DNA from 4 places in the Streptomyces sp. NPDC107575 genome. Region 1 is predicted to be linked to each of the others. Evidence: riboswitches for the same ligand, from Rfam matches in the RefSeq annotation. Region 1 holds a riboswitch; each other region holds the start of a gene.
What was found. A riboswitch is a leader RNA that binds a small molecule or an ion and turns the genes downstream of it on or off. The one in region 1 is predicted to bind cyclic di-AMP.

Region 1 (5,048 bases):
TCGGGGCCACCCGGACCGGCGCGCTCGGGTTCGGGGCGTGGATCATCTTGCCGCCGCCGATGTAGAGGCCCACGTGGCTGATCGAGGAGTAGAAGAAGACCAGGTCGCCCGGCTGGAGCCGGGACTTCGGAATGCGGGGGCCCGCGTCGATCTGGGAGTACGTCGTGCGGGGGATGGAGACCCCGGCGGCCTTGTACGCGGCCTGCGTCAGGCCCGAGCAGTCGAAGGCGGACGGGCCGGTGGCGCCCCAGACGTAGGGGCTGCCGAGGGCGCCGTAGGCGAAGGAGATCGCGGCTTTGGCGCGGGAGTTGGGCGCTGCGGAGAGGTCGGCGCGCTCCGCCGAGCGTGAGGCGTGTCCGCTCTGTGCGGCGGTGGGGGTGCGCTCTTCGGGGGTGAGGCGGTCGAGGAGGCGGCGGGCCTCCGAGAGTTTTCGCTTCACCTTCTTCTTGTTGTCCGCCAGCTCGGCCTTCTTGGCGCGCAGCTCGGAGAGCGTGCTGTCGGCGTCGCCGCGCAGCTGGTCGATCTCGCGCAGCTCACCCCGTACGCGGGTGACCGCGGCGGCCTGCCGCGCCCCCATGCGCTCCGTGAGGGAGGCCTTGTCGAGGTAGGCGTCGGGGGAGGAGGACAGGAGCAGCTGGACCGACGGGTCCACGCCGCCCGTGCGGTACTGGGACGCCGCGACCGAACCCAGTTTCTCGCGCTCGGAGTTGAGGGACTCGGTGCGCCGGGACGCCTCGTCCTGGAGGGCGTCCACCTTCTTCCGCGCGCCGTCCGCCTTCTCCTTCGCGCCGTTGTACTTCTGGGTGGCGACCTCCGCCTCCTGGTACAGCCTGTCGACCTTGGCCTTCACCTGGGCCGGGCTGAGCTCGGGCTCCGCGTGCGCCGCCCCGCCGTCGAGGGCGGTGACGCCTGCGGCGGAGGCGAGGGCGAGGGTGGCCGCGGTGCGGGCCCTGCCGCCGCTGAGCGGACGCGGTCGGGGCTTGCGGTGCGCTGCCGGCACAAGGTCCTCCTCTGGGGGCCGCCCGTCCGAAACGCACGGACCCCGGTCGCGCGTCCGGCGGCGGCCCGCACAGGGGGAGCGGGTCGCCGCCGGACCTTTCTCGGCGGTGGTGTCCGACTGCCGCCCCTGGCCCGGGCGGCGGTGGGGAGCCGGTCACCTGAGGAAGGACGCTAAACCTCTGCGTAACGGGTTGGTGCCGGATTGTTCGCAACTGGTCTGTTTGTTACGGATGGTGGCGGAGAGTGATAACAGAGTGGCAAAGGGGTGCGCGTAGTGGCCCATGGGCGTCCGGTTAGGCTCCGAACCATGGACGTACTCATCCACCTCTTCGTCGGCCTGCACATCATCGGCATCGCCTCGCTGCTCGGCGGCTTCCTCACGCAGATGTCGGCGATGAAGGAGGGCGCGGCCCGCTTCAACAAGGCGATGCTGCACGGCGCCCTGACCATGCTGGTGACCGGCGTCGCCCTGGTCGGCCTCAACCAGGCCGACGGCAGCACCGTCAACAACATCAAGATCGGCGTGAAGCTCGCGCTCCTGATCGTGATCCTCGGCATCGTCTACGTGAAGCGGGACGAGGAGAAGGCGGAGAAGGGCCTCTTCATCACCGTCGGCGCGCTCACCGTCGTCAACATCTTCATCGCGGTGCTCTGGACCTGAGCGACCGCGCACAGGCCGTACGCGCCGTGCACACGGAAGGGCCCGGCAGGCCGTGACCTGCCGGGCCCTTCCGCGTACGTACGTCAGGCCGGCCGCACCACACTGTGGATCGACGACGTGCCGTCGTAGTAGATCGACTCCTCGCGCACGACCGCGCCCGGCTTCGGCGCGTGGACCATCATGCCGTCGCCCATGTAGAGGCCCACGTGGCTGATGTCGTCGTAGAAGAACACCAGGTCACCGGGTTGGATGTCGGAGAGCGGCACCGTCTTGCCGATCTCGACCTGGTCCCAGGTCGTCCGCGGCAGCGAGATCCCCGCGGACTTCCACGCCGCCTGCGTCAGGCCCGAGCAGTCGTACGAGTCCGGGCCCGTGGCGCCCCACACGTACGGCTTGCCCTCCTGTGCCTTGGCGAACGCGAGCGCCTGCGCGGCCTTCGTCGCGTACGAGGCGTCGGAGGAACCGGACGACGACCCCGAGGAACCGGACGAGGAGCCGGACGACTGCTCCTTCGCCGCCTCGGCCGCCTTCCGCTTCGCCGCTTCCTCGGCCTTCTGCTTGGCGGCCAGCTCCGCCGCCTTCTTGCGGGCGGCCTCCTCCTTGGCCTTCTCGATCGCGGCGAGCCGCGCCTTCTCCTCGGCGGTCAGCTTGGACAGCAGCTGACGCGCGTCGGAGAGCTTCGTCTGCACGGTCTCCTTCGTGGACCTCAGCTCGGTCTGCGAATCGGTGAGGTCCTCCAGGCTCGACTGCGCCTCGGTGCGCTTCTTCGCGGTCTCGCGCGTCTGCTTCTGATAGTCGTCGATCGACTTCTTCTGCTCCTCGGTCAGCCGGCTCATCAGCTGGCGCTGCGAGAAGTAGTCCTCCGGGTCGTCCGCGAGGAACATGGTCGCGGTGTCGCTCACACTGCCCGAGCGGTACTGCTCGGCGGCGTACCTGCCGAGCTTCTGGCGGGCCGTGTTCATCTCCTCGGTGCGCTGCGCGACATCGTCGAGGAGCTTGTCGACCTGCCGCTTCTTGGCGTCGGTCCGTTCCTTCGCCCCGTTGTACTTCTGGGTGGCGACCTCGGCCTGCCGGTACAGGGAGTCGACCTTCTTCTGCACCTCCTCCAGGCGCGGCTTGGACGACGGCTGCGCGGGCGCGGCCTGGGCCGTCTGCGAGAGCAGGGCCACGGAGGTGAGGGCGGCGGTCGTGATCCCGACCGCGGGGGTCGTGCGAAGACCGCCGGTCATCCGGGAACGGCTGCGGGGCTTGCGGTGCGACGCCAAGGCAGGCGACTCCTTCCGTCGTCCGCCTACCGAGTTAGCTGTCGGGTTCGGGCGTGGAAGGCTGCCCTACGGTCGGCTGACCGATTCACCCCAAGGTCGGTTGGGTCCCCGGTTCCCTGCCTCGCGGCGTACGGGACTCGGCGGGGGCTTCCCGTTCGCCGCGACATTCGCGGGCGGGGGGACGGGCTGCCCGGCTGCACCGTAGCCAACTCGTGTGGCTGCTGTGAAGGTTGATGTTCGATATGCCCGATACATTTTCGTGATCTGCCCTCTGGAGGGCTCTTGGAGTTCCGAAGGCAGCCACGGGTTGTCAGTGGGGCGGCCTAGACTCGTAGAGCGATGAGCAGCCTCTTTGACGACAGCTTCCTGACCGGCCTCCAGAAGGGCGCGCCCGGCTCCCCGAGCGGTGAGCAGGAACCCCCGCCGCCGCCCCCGGACCCCGAGTACGACGACGGGGCCCCGGAGCCGATGCCGGACGGGCTGTTCGGCGTGCCCCCCGAGCGCGACGCCCACTACCGGAACGGCGCCCCGCGCCCGGTCCTCGACCCGGCCTCCCTCCTGGAGGGGCTGAACGAGAACCAGCGCGCGGCCGTGGTGCACGGCGGCTCCCCCCTGCTCATCGTCGCCGGCGCCGGATCGGGCAAGACCCGCGTCCTCACGCACCGCATCGCGTACCTGCTCGCCCAGCGCGGCGTGCACCCCGGCCAGATCCTCGCGATCACGTTCACGAACAAGGCCGCGGGCGAGATGAAGGAGCGTGTCGAGGACCTGGTCGGCCCGCGCGCGAACGCGATGTGGGTGTCCACCTTCCACAGCGCCTGTGTCCGCATCCTGCGCCGGGAGAGCAAGAAGCTGGGCTTCACGTCCTCCTTCTCGATCTACGACGCCGCCGACAGCAAGCGGCTCATGGCGCTCGTCTGCCGCGACCTGGACCTCGACCCGAAGAAGTTCCCGCCGAAGTCCTTCAGCGCCAAGATCAGCAACTTGAAGAACGAGCTGATCGACGAGGAGGACTTCGCGGGGACCGCCGCCGACGGCTTCGAGAAGACCCTCGCCCAGGCCTACGCGATGTACCAGGCCCGCCTGCGCGAGGCGAACGCGCTGGACTTCGACGACCTGATCATGACGACGGTGAACCTGCTGCGCGCGTTCCCGGACGTCGCCGAGCACTACCGCCGCCGCTTCCGCCACGTCCTCGTCGACGAGTACCAGGACACGAACCACGCGCAGTACGCGCTGGTGCGCGAGCTGGTCGGCCCCACCGAGGGCGAGGGCGCCGACCCGGCCGAGCTGTGCGTCGTGGGTGACGCGGACCAGTCGATCTACGCGTTCCGCGGCGCCACGATCCGCAACATCCTGCAGTTCGAAGAGGACTACACGAACGCGACGACGATCATGCTGGAGCAGAACTACCGCTCCACGCAGACGATCCTCAGCGCGGCGAACGCGGTGATCGAGCGCAACGAGTCGCGCCGCCCCAAGAACCTGTGGACGAACGAGGGCCCCGGCGCCCAGATCACGGGCTACGTCGCGGACACCGAGCACGACGAGGCGCAGTTCATCGCCGACGAGATCGACCGGCTCACCGACGCGGGCGACGCGCTCGCGGGCGACGTCGCGGTCTTCTACCGGACGAACGCGCAGTCCCGTGTCTTCGAAGAGATCTTCATCCGCACCGGCCTGCCCTACAAGGTCGTCGGCGGCGTCCGCTTCTACGAGCGCAAGGAGGTCAGGGACGTCCTGGCCTACCTGCGGGTGCTCTCCAACCCCGAGGACTCGGTGCCGCTGCGCCGCATCCTCAACGTGCCCAAGCGCGGCATCGGCGACCGCGCCGAAGCGATGATCGACGCGCTCTCCCAGCGCGAGAAGATCTCCTTCCCGCAGGCGCTGCGCCGCGTCGACGAGGCGTACGGGATGGCGGCCCGCTCGGCGAACGCCGTGAAGCGGTTCAACACGCTGATGGAGGACCTCCGCACGATCGTGGAGTCGGGCGCCGGCCCGGCCACGGTCCTCGAGGCCATCCTGGAGCGCACCGGCTACCTCGCCGAACTGCAGGCCTCCACCGACCCGCAGGACGAGACCCGGATCGAGAACCTCCAGGAACTCGCCGCCGTGGCCCTGGA
Region 2 (5,048 bases), on a different contig from region 1:
CGGGAGATCTGGCTCCGCAAGAAGGGCGAGTCCAAGCGCCGCGCCTCGGTCACGGACGGCGTCCCCCTCGGCCAGCCGGGCCTCGCCCTCGCCGCCAAGCTCGGCTCGCGCGTGCGCACGGCGGACCTGGACGTCCCGGTCCCCTCGGGCGAGGGCGTCGGCTACGAGCTCCTGACGCTGGCCCTGCGCGCCGAGGCGGAGGGCGTCGACCCGGAGGCGGCCCTGAGAGCCGCCGCCCGCGCCTACCGGGACGCGGTGCGGACCACCGAGGGCCTCACCGGCGAGTAGCGCCCGTTACGGTCAGGTGGTGACCGAGAGCCCCACCCCCTCCAGCGCCCCCGAACTCTTCAGCTGGGAGTTCGCCGGCGATCCGTACCCCGCCTACGCGTGGCTGCGCGAGCACGCGCCCGTGCACCGCACCACGCTGCCGAGCGGCGTCGAGGCCTGGCTGGTCACCCGGTACGCGGACGCCCGCCAGGCGCTCGCCGACCAACGGCTCAGCAAGAACGCGGACCACCACGACGAGCCGAGCCACGCCAAGGGGAAGACGGGCATCCCCGGCGAACGCAAGGCCGAGCTGACCACCCACCTCCTCAACATCGACCCGCCGGACCACACCCGGCTGCGCCGCCTCGTCTCGAAGGCGTTCACCCCGCGCCGAGTCGCCGAATTCGCGCCGCGCGTCCAGCAGTTGACGGACGACCTCATCGCCGCCTTCGAGGCGAAGGGCGAGGCCGACCTCATCCACGACTTCGCCTTCCCCCTCCCCATCTACGCCATCTGCGACCTCCTCGGTGTCCCGAGCGAGGACCAGGACGACTTCCGTGAGTGGGCGGGCATGATGATCCGCCACGGTGGGGGACCGCGCGGCGGCGTGGGTCGGGCGGTGAAGCGGATCCGCGCGTACCTGGTGGAGCTGATCCACCGCAAGCGCAACGACCCGGGCGACGACCTCATCTCCGGCCTGATCAGCGCCTCCGACCACGGCGAACACCTCACGGAGAACGAGGCCGCTGCGATGGCCTTCATCCTGCTCTTCGCCGGTTTCGAAACCACCGTCAACTTGATCGGCAACGGCACGTACGCGCTGCTCACCCACCCCGAGCAGCGCGAGCGCCTGCAGCGGTCGATCGCGGCGGGGGAGCGGGGCCTGCTGGAGACCGGGGTCGAGGAACTGCTGCGCTTCGACGGGCCGGTGGAGATGGCCACCTGGCGGTTCGCCAGGGAACCGCTGACCATCGGCGGCCAGGAGATCGGCGCCGGGGACCCGGTCCTCGTCGTGCTGGCCGCCGCCGACCGCGACCCGGCGCGCTTCACCGAGCCGGACACCCTCGACCTCTCCCGCCGCGACAACCAGCACCTCGGCTACGGGCACGGCATCCACTACTGCATCGGCGCCCCGCTCGCCCGCCTGGAGGGACAGGCCGCTCTCGGCACGCTCCTGAGCCGCCTCCCGGACCTGCGACTTGCGGTGGAACCGACCGATTTGCGGTGGCGCGGCGGGCTCATCATGCGCGGACTGCGCACGCTCCCGGTGGAGTTCACCCCGCGTCAGAACCCGGCCGGAACTGACGGACCGTCAACAATGTGACTTTCACGTGATCTACGCTGCATCGACTTGTGACAGGCGTTCGAGTGCAGCTACGTTCACGGATCATCGCGACACATGCACAACCCGCACCACTCGCACCACCCGTCGCGCGTAGCAGCATCAGTCTCGCGAAAGGCAAACGCATGCTCTCCGGGAACGGTCGTCACCGTCGCCCCCGTCAGGCCCCTGCTCTCGTCGTCGCCGCCGGAGTCACCGGCAGCGCCATCGCGATCCCGCTGTTCGCCGCGAGCGGCGCGAGCGCCGCGACCACGCAGGCGTGGGACAAGCTCGCCGAGTGCGAGAGCGGCGGGCAGTGGAGCCTGGACGCCGGCAACGGCTACTACGGCGGTCTCCAGTTCACGCAGGAGAGATGGGAGGAGTACGGGGGGCTCGACTACGCCCCGCGTGCCGATCAGGCCAGCCGCTCGCAGCAGATATCCGTCGCCGAGAAGGTTCTCGGCGACAAGGGCCCGAGCGCCTGGCCGATGTGCTCGCTCACCTCGGACCTCACCAAGGACGACGGCTCGGCGGACGTCGACCCGGGCGTGTCCGCGTCGCCGTCGGCGCAGCCCTCCGACTCGTCCGACACCGATGCGGACGGCGCGTCGGACGAGGACGCCGACGCCGACAAGACCGCTTCCTCTTCCCCGGACGCGACGGATTCGGGAGACGCGGATTCGGGAGACAAGGGTCACGAGGAGTCCGTCGACCCCGAGGCGTCGGACGGCCCGTCGGCCGACGAGTCGGGCGATACCTCCGGTAACAAGGCCGAGGACTCCTCGACCCCGTCAAGTGACAAGTCCCACGCGCCTTCTGGCGACGCCCCCGCCGAGACGGCCGCACCGTCCGCCTCGCCCTCCGGTGCGGCCTCGGACGACTCCTCCTCCGGCCGCCACCGCGGCGACCGCGCCGACGACGACGGTTCCGGCTCCCGTACGGGAGAGGGCCGTCACGCCTCGCGCGACGACAAGCGCGCCGGCGACACGTACGAGGTGCACGCCGGCGACAACCTCTGGGACATCGCGAAGGCCCAGGACGTGCACGGCGGCTGGGACGCGCTCTACGAGCGGAACAAGGAGACGGTCGGTACCGACCCAGACCTCATCCTTCCTGGTCAGAGCCTGGATCTTGGGGACGGATCGGACAAAAGGTAGCGGGGGTTCAGGTCGGTTGAGGGGGCTTTGTCCGATGTCGATCGAGTGAGACATGGGTCTCAAAGCCCCTGATCGACTTTGAAATCGGGCGGATCGACCGCTTACGTTCGTGACCGCTCGCTTCAGCGGGCCCCGACGGATGTCACGCCGAATCCTGCCAACGTCCGTACGGGAACAGTCGTCGCGTAAGCGCCGTAGGCAGGAGCGGGGGACCCAGGTAAGCCGCCCTTCCGGGAGACCGGACGGGCTTGGGGTTAAGCAGCGCACAAGGATGCGTCTGCCGGGCACTCACTGGCCCGAACCCGACAGCTCACCTCGCAGGCGTCGGTGAGGAGACATCTCCATGCTGTTTTCCGGCAAGAACAAGCACCGCCGCCCGTCCAAGGCCGTCCGCGTCGCCACGCTCGGCGGCGTCGCCGCTGCCGCCGTCGCCGTGCCGCTGATGGGTGCGACCTCCGCCTCCGCCGCCACCACCTCCGAGTGGGACCAGGTCGCGCAGTGCGAGTCCGGTGGCAACTGGTCCACCAACACCGGCAACGGTTTCTACGGCGGTCTGCAGTTCTCGTCCTCCACCTGGTCCGCCTACGGCGGCGACCAGTACGCCTCCACCGCCGACCAGGCGTCCAAGGCGCAGCAGATAGCCGTCGGCGAGAAGGTTCTCGCTTCCCAGGGCAGCGGTGCCTGGCCGAACTGCGGCTCGGGCCTCTCCTCCACCCCGAACGAGGGTGGCGGCGACGACTCGTCCGCGCAGCAGCAGGCTCCGAAGCAGGAGACCCAGCAGCGCGCCGACCGTTCCGAGCAGCGCCAGCAGCCGCAGCAGCAGGAGGCCCCCAAGCAGGAGGCCCCGAAGCAGGCCGCCCCGAAGCAGGACACCGTCACCACCCCGACCGGCAACAAGGTCGAGAAGGGCGACGGCGAGTACAAGGTCAAGTCCGGCGACACCCTCAGCAAGATCGCCGAGGCGCACGACACGACCTGGCAGCAGCTGTTCGAGAAGAACAAGGACATCGTCAAGGACGCCAACCTGATCTACCCGGGTCAGCAGCTGCACCTCAGCTAAGACGTCCGGCCCCGCGCAGGGGCCACCGGTCCGCACAGGACCCAAGGCCCTCCCAGGCCATCAGGCACGGGCTCGGCATCGGCGGACGCCGAGCCCCGCCGCACCCCGTCCCCACGGGCCGCTCACTTCGGCGACCTCCGCCCCGGCACAGCCGGGACGGAGGTCGCTGTTTTTGTTCCGTTAAGGAACATTTCGCTAACGGCGTTGTCCACGAGGCGGGCGTTCGGATGGCCGATGAGCGCGAGCCGGTTAGGCTCAGGGGGGCGGGACCCGTTGTTCCGACGGCCGCCCGCACAGCTTCGTCACATCCCAGAAGGAGATGCTCGTGCCGTCCATCGACGTCGTCGTAGCCCGGGAAATCCTGGACTCCCGAGGCAACCCCACGGTCGAGGTCGAGGTCGGCCTCGACGACGGGAGCACCGGCCGCGCGGCCGTCCCGTCGGGTGCCTCCACCGGTGCCTTCGAGGCCATCGAACTCCGCGACGGTGACCCGAACCGTTACCAGGGCAAGGGCGTCGAGAAGGCCGTCCTCGCCGTCATCGAGCAGATCGGCCCGGAGCTCGTCGGCTACGACGCCACCGAGCAGCGCCTGATCGACCAGGCGATGTTCGACCTGGACGCGACCGACAACAAGGGCTCGCTCGGCGCCAACGCCATCCTCGGCGTCTCGCTCGCCGTGGCCCACGCCGCCTCCGAGGCCTCGGACCTGCCGCTCTTCCGCTACCTCGGCGGTCCGAACGCGCACCTGCTGCCCGTCCCGATGATGAACATCCTGAACGGTGGGTCGCACGCCGACTCCAACGTCGACATCCAGGAGTTCATGATCGCCCCGATCGGCGCGGAGTCCTTCTCCGAGGCCCTGCGCTGGGGCGCCGAGGTCTACCACACGCTGAAGAAGGTCCTGAAGAGCAAGGGCCTGGCCACCGGCCTCGGCGACGAGGGCGGCTTCGCCCCGAACCTGGGCTCGAACCGCGAGGCCCTGGACCTGATCCTCGAGGCCATCAAGGAAGCCGGTTACGTTCCCGGCCAGCAGATCGCCCTCGCCCTCGACGTCGCCGCCTCCGAGTTCTACAAGGACGGCAAGTACCAGTTCGAGGGCAAGGAGCGCTCGGCGGCCGAGATGACGGAGTACTACGAGGAGCTCGTCTCCGCGTACCCGCTCGTCTCCATCGAGGACCCGCTGTACGAGGACGACTGGGCCGGCTGGAACGTCATCACCGAGAAGCTGGGCGACAAGGTCCAG
Region 3 (5,048 bases), on a different contig from region 1:
CGGCTGCGCGCCGCGGTGCGCTGGTACGCGCCGACGGGGCAGGCCAAGGGGTGGCGGCTGTGGATCGAGGGCTGGGCGGCGGCGCTGCGCGAGCCCGCGCTGCGGGAGGTCACGCGGGACCTCGACCGGCAGTGGAAGGCGGCGCTCGCGGAGGTGGTCGCCGAGGGCGTGGCGGCGGGCGAGTTCGCCTGCCCGGACCCGATGGGGGCGGCGCTGCGGATCACCGCCCTACTCGACGGGCTCGCCGTGCAACTGACGGCGTACGACGGCGGGCGCGCCAGGCCGGCCGCGGTGTCACGGGCCCGTATGCAGGAGTGGGTGGACGAGGCGCTCGCCCGCGAACTGGGGCTCGAGCGCGCGGAGTTGACGGCCGCGGGGCGCTGACGGAAGCCCGTCAGCGCCGCCGCAGCGCCACAGAGGCAGGCGTCAGGACGCCGCCTCCAGGTGGGCCTTGACCGCGTGCGGGTCGATGAAGCCCTTGGCCTGCACCCGGTCGCCGGAGGACTCGCCGCGCAGCCGGCGCCCGATCCACGGCACGAGGAACTCCCGCGCCCAGTGAATGTCGTCTCGCCGCACCTCGAACGTGCCGCGCGGCGGGAGCAGCGGCCACGCCTGCTCGGGGTCGGCCGGCACCTCGACGCCGAGCGCCTGGGCGGCCCGCAGCGCCACCCGGGTGTGCCCCTCGGGCGACAGGTGGAGCCGGTCGTCGTCCCAGGCCCTGCGGTCCTGGATGGACTTCAGGGACCACAGGTCGAGCATCACGCAGCCGTGGCGGTCGGCGATGGCCCGCACATGCATGTTGTACGTGGCGATCTTGCCGCGCAGGTGCTTGAGCACGGCCACGTCGCGGGTGTCGAACCCCGTGGCGACCATGACGGTGCCGGCCGCGTCGGCGAGCTTGACGACCGCCTTCTCGAAGCGCTCGGCCACGTCGTCCGGGTCGGTGCCGGGGCGGATGATGTCGTTGCCGCCGGCGACCAGGCTCACCAGGTCGGGGGCGAGCTCGACCGCCTTGGGGACCTGGTCCGCGACGATCTGGTCGAGAAGCTTGCCGCGCACCGCCAGGTTCGCGTACTTGAAGGTGTCCTCGGGGACGCGGTCGTCCAGGAGGACGGCGAGCCGGTCGGCCCAGCCCGCGAACTTTCCGTCGGGGCCGGGGTCGCCGACGCCTTCGGTGAAGCTGTCTCCCACGGCCGCGTAGGACCGGATCGTGCCGTTGAGTGAGTCCCTGAGTGCTCTCGATTCGTTTGCCACGACCACACATCTTTCACCCTCGGATGTGACCTACGCGACCGTAGCCAGGGGTTGACGCGTGGTGAGATAGCCCACTCGCCGCCTGGGGAATAAGTGCGCGAACGCACTTCGGCGCCCGGGGAACAACCCCGGGCGCCGAAGAGAGCGGGCCGTCGCGTCCGCTACGAAACGTCTCAGGCGTTCACGCCGTGCTCGCTCAGGTAGGCGATCGGGTCGATGTCCGAGCCGTAGTCCGCGGTGGTGCGGACCTCGAAGTGCAGGTGCGGTCCGGTGACGTTGCCCGTCGCGCCGGACTTGGCGATCTCCTGGCCGGCCGTCACGGTGTCACCCTGGGCGACACCGATCGAGGACAGGTGGCCGTACTGGGAGAAGTGGCCGTCGGCGTGCTCGATGACGACCTCGTTGCCGTACGCGCCGCCCGAGCCGGTCGACACGACGGTGCCGTCGGCGATCGACTTCACGGAGGTGCCGGTCGGGATCGAGTAGTCGGCGCCGGTGTGGCTGCCGCTGGACCACATGGATCCGGAGTTGCCGTAGCCGTGGCCCTGGGCGCCGTCGACCGGCGCCACGTAGTCGCCGGAGGCGGTGGTCTTGGCGCTCGCCTGCGTGGCGGTGGCCTCGTCGGCGGAGCCGCCCTCGGCCGCGCCGCCGAGGTCGAGCTTGACGCCGATCTTGAGGTGGTCGGCGTTGGAGCCGACGGCGTCCTTGTTGTCCTCGTACAGCTTCTTCCAGCCGCCGTCGACGTCCTGCGCCTTGGCGATCTTCGAGAGCGTGTCACCGGCCTTGACGGTGTACGTCGTGGCGTCGGCGGTGCCGCCGGACGTCGCGGCCTGCGCGCCGGTGGCGCCCATCAGCGGCAGCGCCACGGCGACTCCACCGGCGGAGGCGACGGCGGCGACACGGGCGATGCGGCGGGAGGTCGAAAGGCGGTGCTTTCCCTTTGCGGGCATGCTGAATTTCCTCTCCGTCGCCTACGAGGTGAGCTGTCGGGTTCGGGCTGGAGATGCCCGGCCGCACCCGGAGTACGGGCACGGCTTCACCCCTAGCCGCTTCGGGAAATCCCCCTACGCGGCGTCGTGCGTGTGGGTCCCCCGCTCCTGCCGTGACGGGTAGTCGAAAGGAATCCGGGCGGCGGCAGGACTAGGCGTTCCGACCGGATTGATTGGTGACCGTAGGCGAACCGCAATGGCGGCGACAACTGCCGAATTCACCTGCGGCGGCAATTCCTTGGGTTTCTGAGGCCTCCCTGTGTAACCCTGCGTCGACATTCCCCGCTTTACCAACGCCATACCTTCGGGGATTACTGGGGAGGCAATCCGGGCCGCCCGCCACACAGCGTCACGAACATGAGGCCGGTCACGCACACGCCCACAAGCCCCTTCGATTCACGCACAGTTGGCACAGATCGGAACGAATCGGACAGATGGTTGCCTGTGGAACCGATGTCGTATCGTCAGGAGCGCGCCCGCCGGCGACCCAACGCCGGTGCACCGATTGGGAGGAGCCCCTGTGACGCAGCACGCACCGTCCACCGAGCCCGAGCTGACCGGAGTGCGCAACTTCCGAGACGTGGGCGGCCTGCCCACCGTGGACGGCCGGCGCGTGCGCCAGGGCGTACTGTTCCGCAGCGGTCACCTCGCCCACGCCACGGCCGAGGACTCGACCTTCCTCTCCTCGCTCGGCCTGCACACCGTCTTCGACTTCCGCAACGCCGCGGACCAGAAGCTGGAGGGCGCCGACGTCGAGCTGCCCGGTGTGCGCAATCTCAACCTGCCGCTCAACGACCCGGCCGACGGCGCCGAATTCTGGGCCATGGTCCGCGACGGCGACATCGAGCAGCTGCGCCAGATCCTCTCCGAGGGCCGGGCGGCCAACCGCCTCGTCGAGTCCTACCGCACCATGATCAAGGAGCGCACCGCCGAGCACAGCCGCGTGCTGCACTCCCTCGCCGAGGACAGCCTCCCCGCGCTGATGCACTGCGCGGCCGGCAAGGACCGCGCCGGCCTGTCGATCGCGGTGACGCTGCTCGCGGTGGGCGTGGAGCGCGACGCCATCGAAGCGGACTACCTCAAGTCGAACGAGAAGCACCGCCGCTACAACGTGCGCCGCACCGCCACCGCGAAGGACGCCTACTCCCCCGAGGTCATGGAGCTGCTCAGCCCGCTCTTCGACGCCCGCATCGAGTACCTCAACGCCGGCCTCGAGACCATCGACGAGCAGTGGGGCAGCACGGACCGCTACCTCGAAGAGGGCCTGAAGCTCACCGCGGCCACCCGCGAGCGGCTGCGCGAGCGGCTCCTCGACTGACGGTCGGGCGTCATACGGCGCCGCGCCGGGCGTCACCTGCCGCCCGGCGCCGCCCTCGCCGTGACACCGGGCGCCGAACGTCACCCCTCCCTGTCTCGCAGCGCCGCGCGGGCGGGGAGGGTCACCGCGAGCAGGCCGAGGCACACCGCGCCCCCGGCGAACGTGCCGTACAGCAGCGGCGGTATGTACGGGGACTCCCCCGTCATTCCGCGCATCATCGGGGTCAGCGTGATCAACGCGATGGCCGTGCCCAGCGCCACCCCCGCCGCCGACACCAGCAGGCTCTCCCAGCGCAGCATCCGCAGCACCTGGCGGCGCGTGGAGCCGACGAGGCGGAGCACGGTCAGTTCGCGGCGGCGGTCCAGGACCGTCATCACCAGGGTGTTGACCGCCGCGACGGCGGCGAAGCCGCCCAGGACCGCGGCCATCATGTAGTTGGACCAGGCGCCCAGTTCGTCGTCGACGCTCCGCGCGACGGCGTAGCCCGAGGCGTCGGTGACCTGGCCGAGCGCGGTGAGCGGCCCGGCGTCGCCGCCGCGCACCAGCAGCGTCCCGTCGAAGCCCGAGGTGACGTGTCCTGCCAGGGAGGCGCGGTCCATGGTCACCGCCGGCAGGCCCAGGCCCCGGCCGTAGACCGCGGCGACCTCCGGGCGTGCCTTCGTGCCGTCGGGGAGATAGAGCGGCAGCCTGTCGCCGACCTGCACCTTCGCCGCCGTGGCGAGGGTCCGGTCGATGGCGATGCGGCCCGCGCCCACCCGGTCCAGGCTGCCGCCGCGCACATCCAGGTCCTGCACCTTGGCGAGCTCGGCACCGGAGCCCGAAATGCCCTGCGTCGCGGTCGCCTGCAGCGACGTCTCGCCGCCCGAGTCGACCGGGACGAGCACCTGCGTGTCGAGCAGGCTCACCGCCGCGTCGACGCCGGGGGCTCGGGCGGCCCGGTCGGCCGCGCCCGCGGGCAGGCCCGCCGGGTTGGTGACGACGTGGTCCGCCGTGAGGCCCGCGCGCAGCTGGTCCGCGGAGACCTTGCTCTCGCTCGTGTGCATGAACACCAGCGTCGAGGCGAAGGCCATCGCCAGCACGATCGGCGTGATCGCGGAGGCCAACCGGCGTGAGTTCGTACGGGAGTTGGCGGCCGCCAGCGAGGCCGAGGCGCCGCCGCCGCGCAGCAGCGCCCCGAAGAGCGTCGCGCACAGCCGGGCCACCAGCGGGCCGAGCAGGGCGACGGCGAGCATGAAGAGCATCACGACGCCGAGGGAGGCGTTGGCCGCGTCGGCGCCGCCGGTCGTGGCCGCGACGCCCGCGAGCGCCGAGCCGCCGCCGAGGGCCGCGAGGCCGAGCACGGTGCGGATGACGCCCGGGCGCAGCCGCTCCACCGAGGCCTCGGCGAGGGCCTGCCCCGGCTTGATCCTCGCGGGCCTGCGCCCGGCGATCCAGCCCGCGCCGAGCGCGGTGAGCAGTCCCGTCCCGACGGCGGCGACCAGCGGGAT
Region 4 (5,048 bases), on a different contig from region 1:
TATTCGCGTTGCACCGCGATCGAAGGGACGTACATGCCCATGGGTCACACGGCCACCGCCGAGGCCGGCTCCGGCGGCCTGACAGCGACCGAGCACCGGCTGGCCAACGGCCTGCGCGTGGTGCTCTCCGAGGATCATCTGACCCCGGTCGCGGCGGTCTGCCTCTGGTACGACGTCGGCTCGCGCCACGAGGTCAAGGGCCGTACGGGCCTGGCTCACCTCTTCGAGCACCTGATGTTCCAGGGTTCGAAGCAGGTGCACGGCAACGGACACTTCGAATTCGTCCAGGGCGCGGGCGGCTCGCTCAACGGTACGACGAGCTTCGAGCGCACCAACTACTTCGAGACCATGCCCGCCCACCAGCTGGAGCTCGCGCTGTGGCTGGAGGCGGACCGCATGGGCTCGCTCCTGACGGCCCTCGACGACGAGTCGATGGAGAACCAGCGGGACGTCGTGAAGAACGAGCGGCGCCAGCGCTATGACAACGTGCCCTACGGCACGGCGTTCGAGAAGCTGACCGCCCTCATGTACCCCGAGGGACACCCGTACCACCACACGCCCATCGGCTCCATGGCCGACCTGGACGCGGCCACCCTCGAGGACGCGCGGAACTTCTTCCGCACCTACTACGCGCCGAACAACGCGGTGCTCTCCATCGTCGGTGACATCGACCCCCAGCAGACGCTCGCCTGGGTCGAGCGGTACTTCGGCTCCATCCCCGGCCACGACGGCAAGCCCGCCCCGCGCGACGGCGGGCTCCCCGAGGTCATCGGCGAGCAGCAGCGCGAGGTCGTCGAGGAGGAGGTCCCGGCGCGCGCGCTGATGTCGGCCTACCGCCTCCCGCAGGACGGCACGCGCGCGTGCGACGCCGCCGACCTCGCCCTCACCGTCCTGGGCGGCGGCGAGTCCTCGCGCCTGTACAACCGCCTCGTACGCCGTGACCGCACCGCTGTGGCGGCCGGTTTCGGCCTGCTGCGCCTCGCCGGAGCGCCCTCCCTGGGCTGGCTGGACGTGAAGACCTCCGGAGACGTCGAGGTGCCGGTCATCGAGGCCGCCGTCGACGAGGAGCTCGCCCGGTTCGCGGAAGAGGGCCCGAGTCCCGAGGAAATGGAGCGCGCGCAGGCCCAGTTGGAGCGCGAGTGGCTGGACCGCTTGGGCACGGTCGCGGGGCGCGCCGACGAGCTGTGCCGCTACGCCGTCCTGTTCGGCGACCCGCAGCTCGCCCTGACCGCCGTGGGGCGCGTCCTGGACGTGACCGCCGAGGAGGTCCAGGAGGTCGCCAAGGCGCGCCTGCGCCCCGACAACCGCGCGTCCCTCGTATACGAGCCGACGGCGCCCGCCGACACCGAGACCGCCGAGATCACCGAGGAGGCGGGCCAGTGACGGATCAGCTCGCGAACATGGACTTCCACCCCCGGCCGCAGGCGGGCGAGCCCAAGCCGTGGGCGTTCCCGGCCCCTGAGCGCGGCGCGCTGCCCAACGGTCTGACGGTGCTGCGCTGCCACCGGCCCGGTCAGCAGGTCGTCGCCGTGGAGGTGCAGCTGGACGCACCGCTGGACGCCGAGCCGAAGGGGCTCGACGGCGTCTCGACCATCATGGCGCGGGCCTTCAACGAGGGCACCGACAAGCACTCCGCCGAGGAGTTCGCCGCCGAGCTGGAGCGCTGCGGCGCCACGATGGACGCGCACGCCGACCACCCCGGCGTCCGCGCCTCCCTCGAAGTGCCGGCCTCGCGTCTGTCCAAGGGCCTCGCCCTCCTGGCCGACGCGCTGCGCGCCCCCGCCTTCGACGACAGCGAGATCGAGCGCCTCGTCCGCAACCGCCTGGACGAGATCCCGCACGAGAGCGCCAACCCGGCCCGGCGCGCCGCCAAGGAGCTCTCCAAGCAGCTCTTCCCGGCCGACGCGCGCGTGTCGCGCCCGCGCCAGGGCACCGAGGAGACCGTCTCGGCCATCGACGCGGCGGCGGTGCGCGCCTTCTACGACCGGCACGTACGCCCCGCCACCGCCACGGCCGTCGTCGTGGGCGACCTGACGGGCATCGACCTGGACGCCCTCCTCGCCGACACGCTCGGCGCCTGGACGGGCGACACCGCCGAGCCGCGCCCCGTGCCGCCGGTCGTGGCCGACGACACCGGCCGCGTGATCATCGTGGACCGCCCGGGCGCCGTGCAGACGCAGTTGCTGATCGGCCGGGTCGGACCGGACAAGCACGACCGTGTGTGGCCCGCTCAGGTCCTCGGCACGTACTGCCTGGGCGGCACCCTGACGTCGCGTCTGGACCGCGTCCTGCGCGAGGAGAAGGGCTACACCTACGGTGTGCGCTCCTTCGCCCAGGTGCTGCGCTCCGCGCCCGACGGCAGTGGTGCGGCGATGCTCGCCATCAGCGGCTCGGTGGACACGCCGAACACCGGGCCCGCGCTCGACGACCTGTGGAAGGTGCTGCGCACGCTGGCGGCCGAGGGGCTGACGGATGCCGAACGGGACACCGCCGTACAGAACTTGGTGGGTGTGGCCCCGCTGAAGTTCGAGACCGCCGCGGCCGTCGCGAGCACCCTCGCCGACCAGGTCGAGCAGCACCTGCCGGACGACTTCCAGGCACAGGTGTACCGGCAGCTGGCCGCCACTGGCACCGTGGAGGCCACGGCGGCCGTCGTGAGCGCGTTCCCGGCGGACCGCCTGGTGACGATCCTGGTGGGCGACGCCGCGCAGATCGAGGAGCCGGTCAAGGCGCTCGGTATCGGCGAGGTGACGGTGGTCGCGGGCTGAGCGGACCGAGTCCGCCTCTCCAGGCACACCACGAAGCCCCGGCGCCGGTATCGGCGGCCGGGGCTTCGTGGCGTCCGTCACGATCGCCTTCAATCACCACACGATCACAAATGTCCGAATTGATGTAGAGGTTGCCTCTCTGCCCTGTGGCGTGCACTACAAAAGCCGGGTTCTGTTTGTCGATCCAAAGATGCCCCGCTTAGCGTTCCCTCCGGCTGTCCGCCAGACGTACGTCGCGCCCGCGACACCGGACAGTCATCGCCGAGTCCCCGTGGTGCGAGCCAGGGGAGCCGGGGACCCACCGAAGTCCCTGGGGTGAATCGGGCGCTCTTCCCGTGAGGGGAGGGGGCCCGTAGGAGACCTTCCTGCTCCGAACCCGTCAGCTAACCCGGTAGGCGAGAAGGAAGGAAAGGACCAGCCACTTCATGGGGTTCACCCGTGCCACCGGGAAGCACCGCCGTCCCAGCCGCCTGACGCGTACCACCGCTCAGGTCGCAGGCGTCGCCGCCATCACCACGACGGGCGTGGTGGGCGGTCTCGCCGCCCCCGCTCTCGCCGCCGACACCGCGGTCGCCCCGCACGACGGCCTCACGCAGGCCGTCGCCATCGGCGACTCCCTGGCCGAGCAGATCGACGCGCAGGCCACCGCGCAGCAGAAGGCCGCCGCCAAGGCGAAGGCCGAGGCCGAGGCCAAGAAGAAGGCCGAGGAGGCCAAGCGCAAGGCCGAGGCGGAGGCCAAGAAGCGGGCCGCGGAGAAGGCCGAGAAGGAGCGCGAGGCCAAGGAGCGCGCCGCCCGTGAGGCCGAGCGCAAGCGCCTGAACAGCTTCGTGTCGCCGATCGCCGGCTCGTACGTCTCCACCGCCTACCAGGCCGGCAGTGGCCTGTGGTCCTCCGGCAGCCACACCGGCATCGACTTCCACGCCTCCAGCGGCACTTCGGTGCACGCGGTGGGCATGGGCACCGTCGTCGAGGCCGGCTGGGGCGGCGCGTACGGCAACAACGTCGTGATCAAGATGAAGGACGGCACGTACACCCAGTACGGTCACATGTCCTCGATCGGCGTCTCCGTCGGCCAGGACGTCACCCCCGGCCAGCAGATAGGCCTCTCCGGTGCCACCGGCAACGTCACGGGCCCGCACCTCCACTTCGAGGCCCGCACCGGCCCCGACTACGGCTCGGACATCGACCCCGTCGCGTACCTGCGCCAGCACGGTGTGAACGTCTGACCCGACAGCACACTCCACGAAAGCCCCGGCTCCCCGAGCCGGGGCTTTCGCGTTCCCGGCTCCGCACTGTCCAAAAAATATCCCCGGATTCAGTTCCCTCGTCGGAAATTCAACTCCGGTGGAATAGAGTCTTCGGGTAAACGTTCCGGCCGCGCGTCATTCGTGCTTGACCGGGCGTCAATCGACCGCGTATCGCGGGCGTTGAGGCGGAGGTCGAGTCATGCGCATTCCCGCGCAGTCGGTATGCACAGCGATCCGCGACGACATCGTCGCCGGCGTCTACGAGCGCGGCGGCAGGCTCACCGAGGAACTGCTCGCGCGTCGCTACGGGGTCTCGCGCGTGCCCGTCAGGGAGGCGCTGCGCACCCTGGAGGCGGAGGGGTTCGTCGTCACGCGCAGGCACGCGGGCGCGTGCGTGGCCGAACCCACGGAGCGGGAGGCGGCCGACCTCCTGGAGATCCGCATGCTGCTCGAACCCATGGGCGCCGCCCGCGCCGCGCAGCGCCGCACCGAGGCCCACCTCAAGGTGCTGCGCGGCCTGGTCAGGCTGGGGCAGGAGCGCTCGAGGCGAGGTCAGAGCGAGGATCTGCGCTCGCTCGGCAGCTGGTTCCACGAGACGCTCGTCCAGGCCTCCGGCAGCCCAGGGCTGATCACCCTGCTCACCCAGCTGCGCCACAAGATCGCCTGGATGTACGCCGTGGAGAGCCCGGCACGGCCGGCGGAGTCCTGGGCCGAGCACGGCGCCATCGTCGACGCCGTGGCGCGGGGCGACGCGGAGCGTGCGCGCGCCCTGGCCGCCCTGCACGCGGAGCGTGCGACGGCCGCCCACAAGCTGCGCGTCCCCCGCGCGGGCGAGCGTGTGAGGACTTCGCAACATGCAGTCAACACGGTGGGGCGTCAGGTTTAACAACGGCGCCGTATACAAAGAAGCGCGCTATTCGGAGAATGGGTCGAACGAGACGCGGGGTAATTTCCGCTGCCTATTTCTGCCTGTTTCTCGTCGCCGAATTGGTGCCGCATCAGGGAACGAAAAAGCCGCACGCCCCGAAAGGGA

Region 2: another riboswitch for cyclic di-AMP. It lies ahead of ACZ7L4_RS36645 (transglycosylase family protein); the one in region 1 lies ahead of ACZ7L4_RS22000 (C40 family peptidase).
Region 3: another riboswitch for cyclic di-AMP. It lies ahead of ACZ7L4_RS11220 (M23 family metallopeptidase); the one in region 1 lies ahead of ACZ7L4_RS22000 (C40 family peptidase).
Region 4: another riboswitch for cyclic di-AMP. It lies ahead of ACZ7L4_RS07325 (M23 family metallopeptidase); the one in region 1 lies ahead of ACZ7L4_RS22000 (C40 family peptidase).

The regions. Positions count from the first base shown of each region.
Region 1 covers NZ_JBVKBG010000004.1:509,085-514,132, forward strand. The annotation lists gene ACZ7L4_RS21990 (C40 family peptidase) at 1-1,000, opposite strand, end outside; gene ACZ7L4_RS21995 (hypothetical protein) at 1,307-1,660, shown strand; gene ACZ7L4_RS22000 (C40 family peptidase) at 1,744-2,925, opposite strand; cyclic di-AMP (ydaO/yuaA leader) riboswitch at 2,934-3,078, opposite strand; gene pcrA (DNA helicase PcrA) at 3,265-5,048, shown strand, end outside.
Region 2 covers NZ_JBVKBG010000009.1:102,166-107,213, reverse strand. The annotation lists gene ACZ7L4_RS36660 (nucleoside triphosphate pyrophosphohydrolase) at 1-288, shown strand, start outside; gene ACZ7L4_RS36655 (cytochrome P450 family protein) at 308-1,591, shown strand; gene ACZ7L4_RS36650 (transglycosylase family protein) at 1,735-2,745, shown strand; cyclic di-AMP (ydaO/yuaA leader) riboswitch at 2,926-3,084, shown strand; gene ACZ7L4_RS36645 (transglycosylase family protein) at 3,089-3,805, shown strand; gene eno (phosphopyruvate hydratase) at 4,131-5,048, shown strand, end outside.
Region 3 covers NZ_JBVKBG010000002.1:1,031,496-1,036,543, reverse strand. The annotation lists gene ACZ7L4_RS11230 (TetR/AcrR family transcriptional regulator) at 1-384, shown strand, start outside; gene ACZ7L4_RS11225 (SGNH/GDSL hydrolase family protein) at 427-1,209, opposite strand; gene ACZ7L4_RS11220 (M23 family metallopeptidase) at 1,428-2,204, opposite strand; cyclic di-AMP (ydaO/yuaA leader) riboswitch at 2,208-2,380, opposite strand; gene ACZ7L4_RS11215 (tyrosine-protein phosphatase) at 2,764-3,561, shown strand; gene ACZ7L4_RS11210 (FtsX-like permease family protein) at 3,642-5,048, opposite strand, start outside.
Region 4 covers NZ_JBVKBG010000002.1:115,523-120,570, forward strand. The annotation lists gene ACZ7L4_RS07315 (M16 family metallopeptidase) at 40-1,383, shown strand; gene ACZ7L4_RS07320 (M16 family metallopeptidase) at 1,401-2,768, shown strand; cyclic di-AMP (ydaO/yuaA leader) riboswitch at 3,018-3,180, shown strand; gene ACZ7L4_RS07325 (M23 family metallopeptidase) at 3,194-3,994, shown strand; gene ACZ7L4_RS07330 (GntR family transcriptional regulator) at 4,215-4,901, shown strand.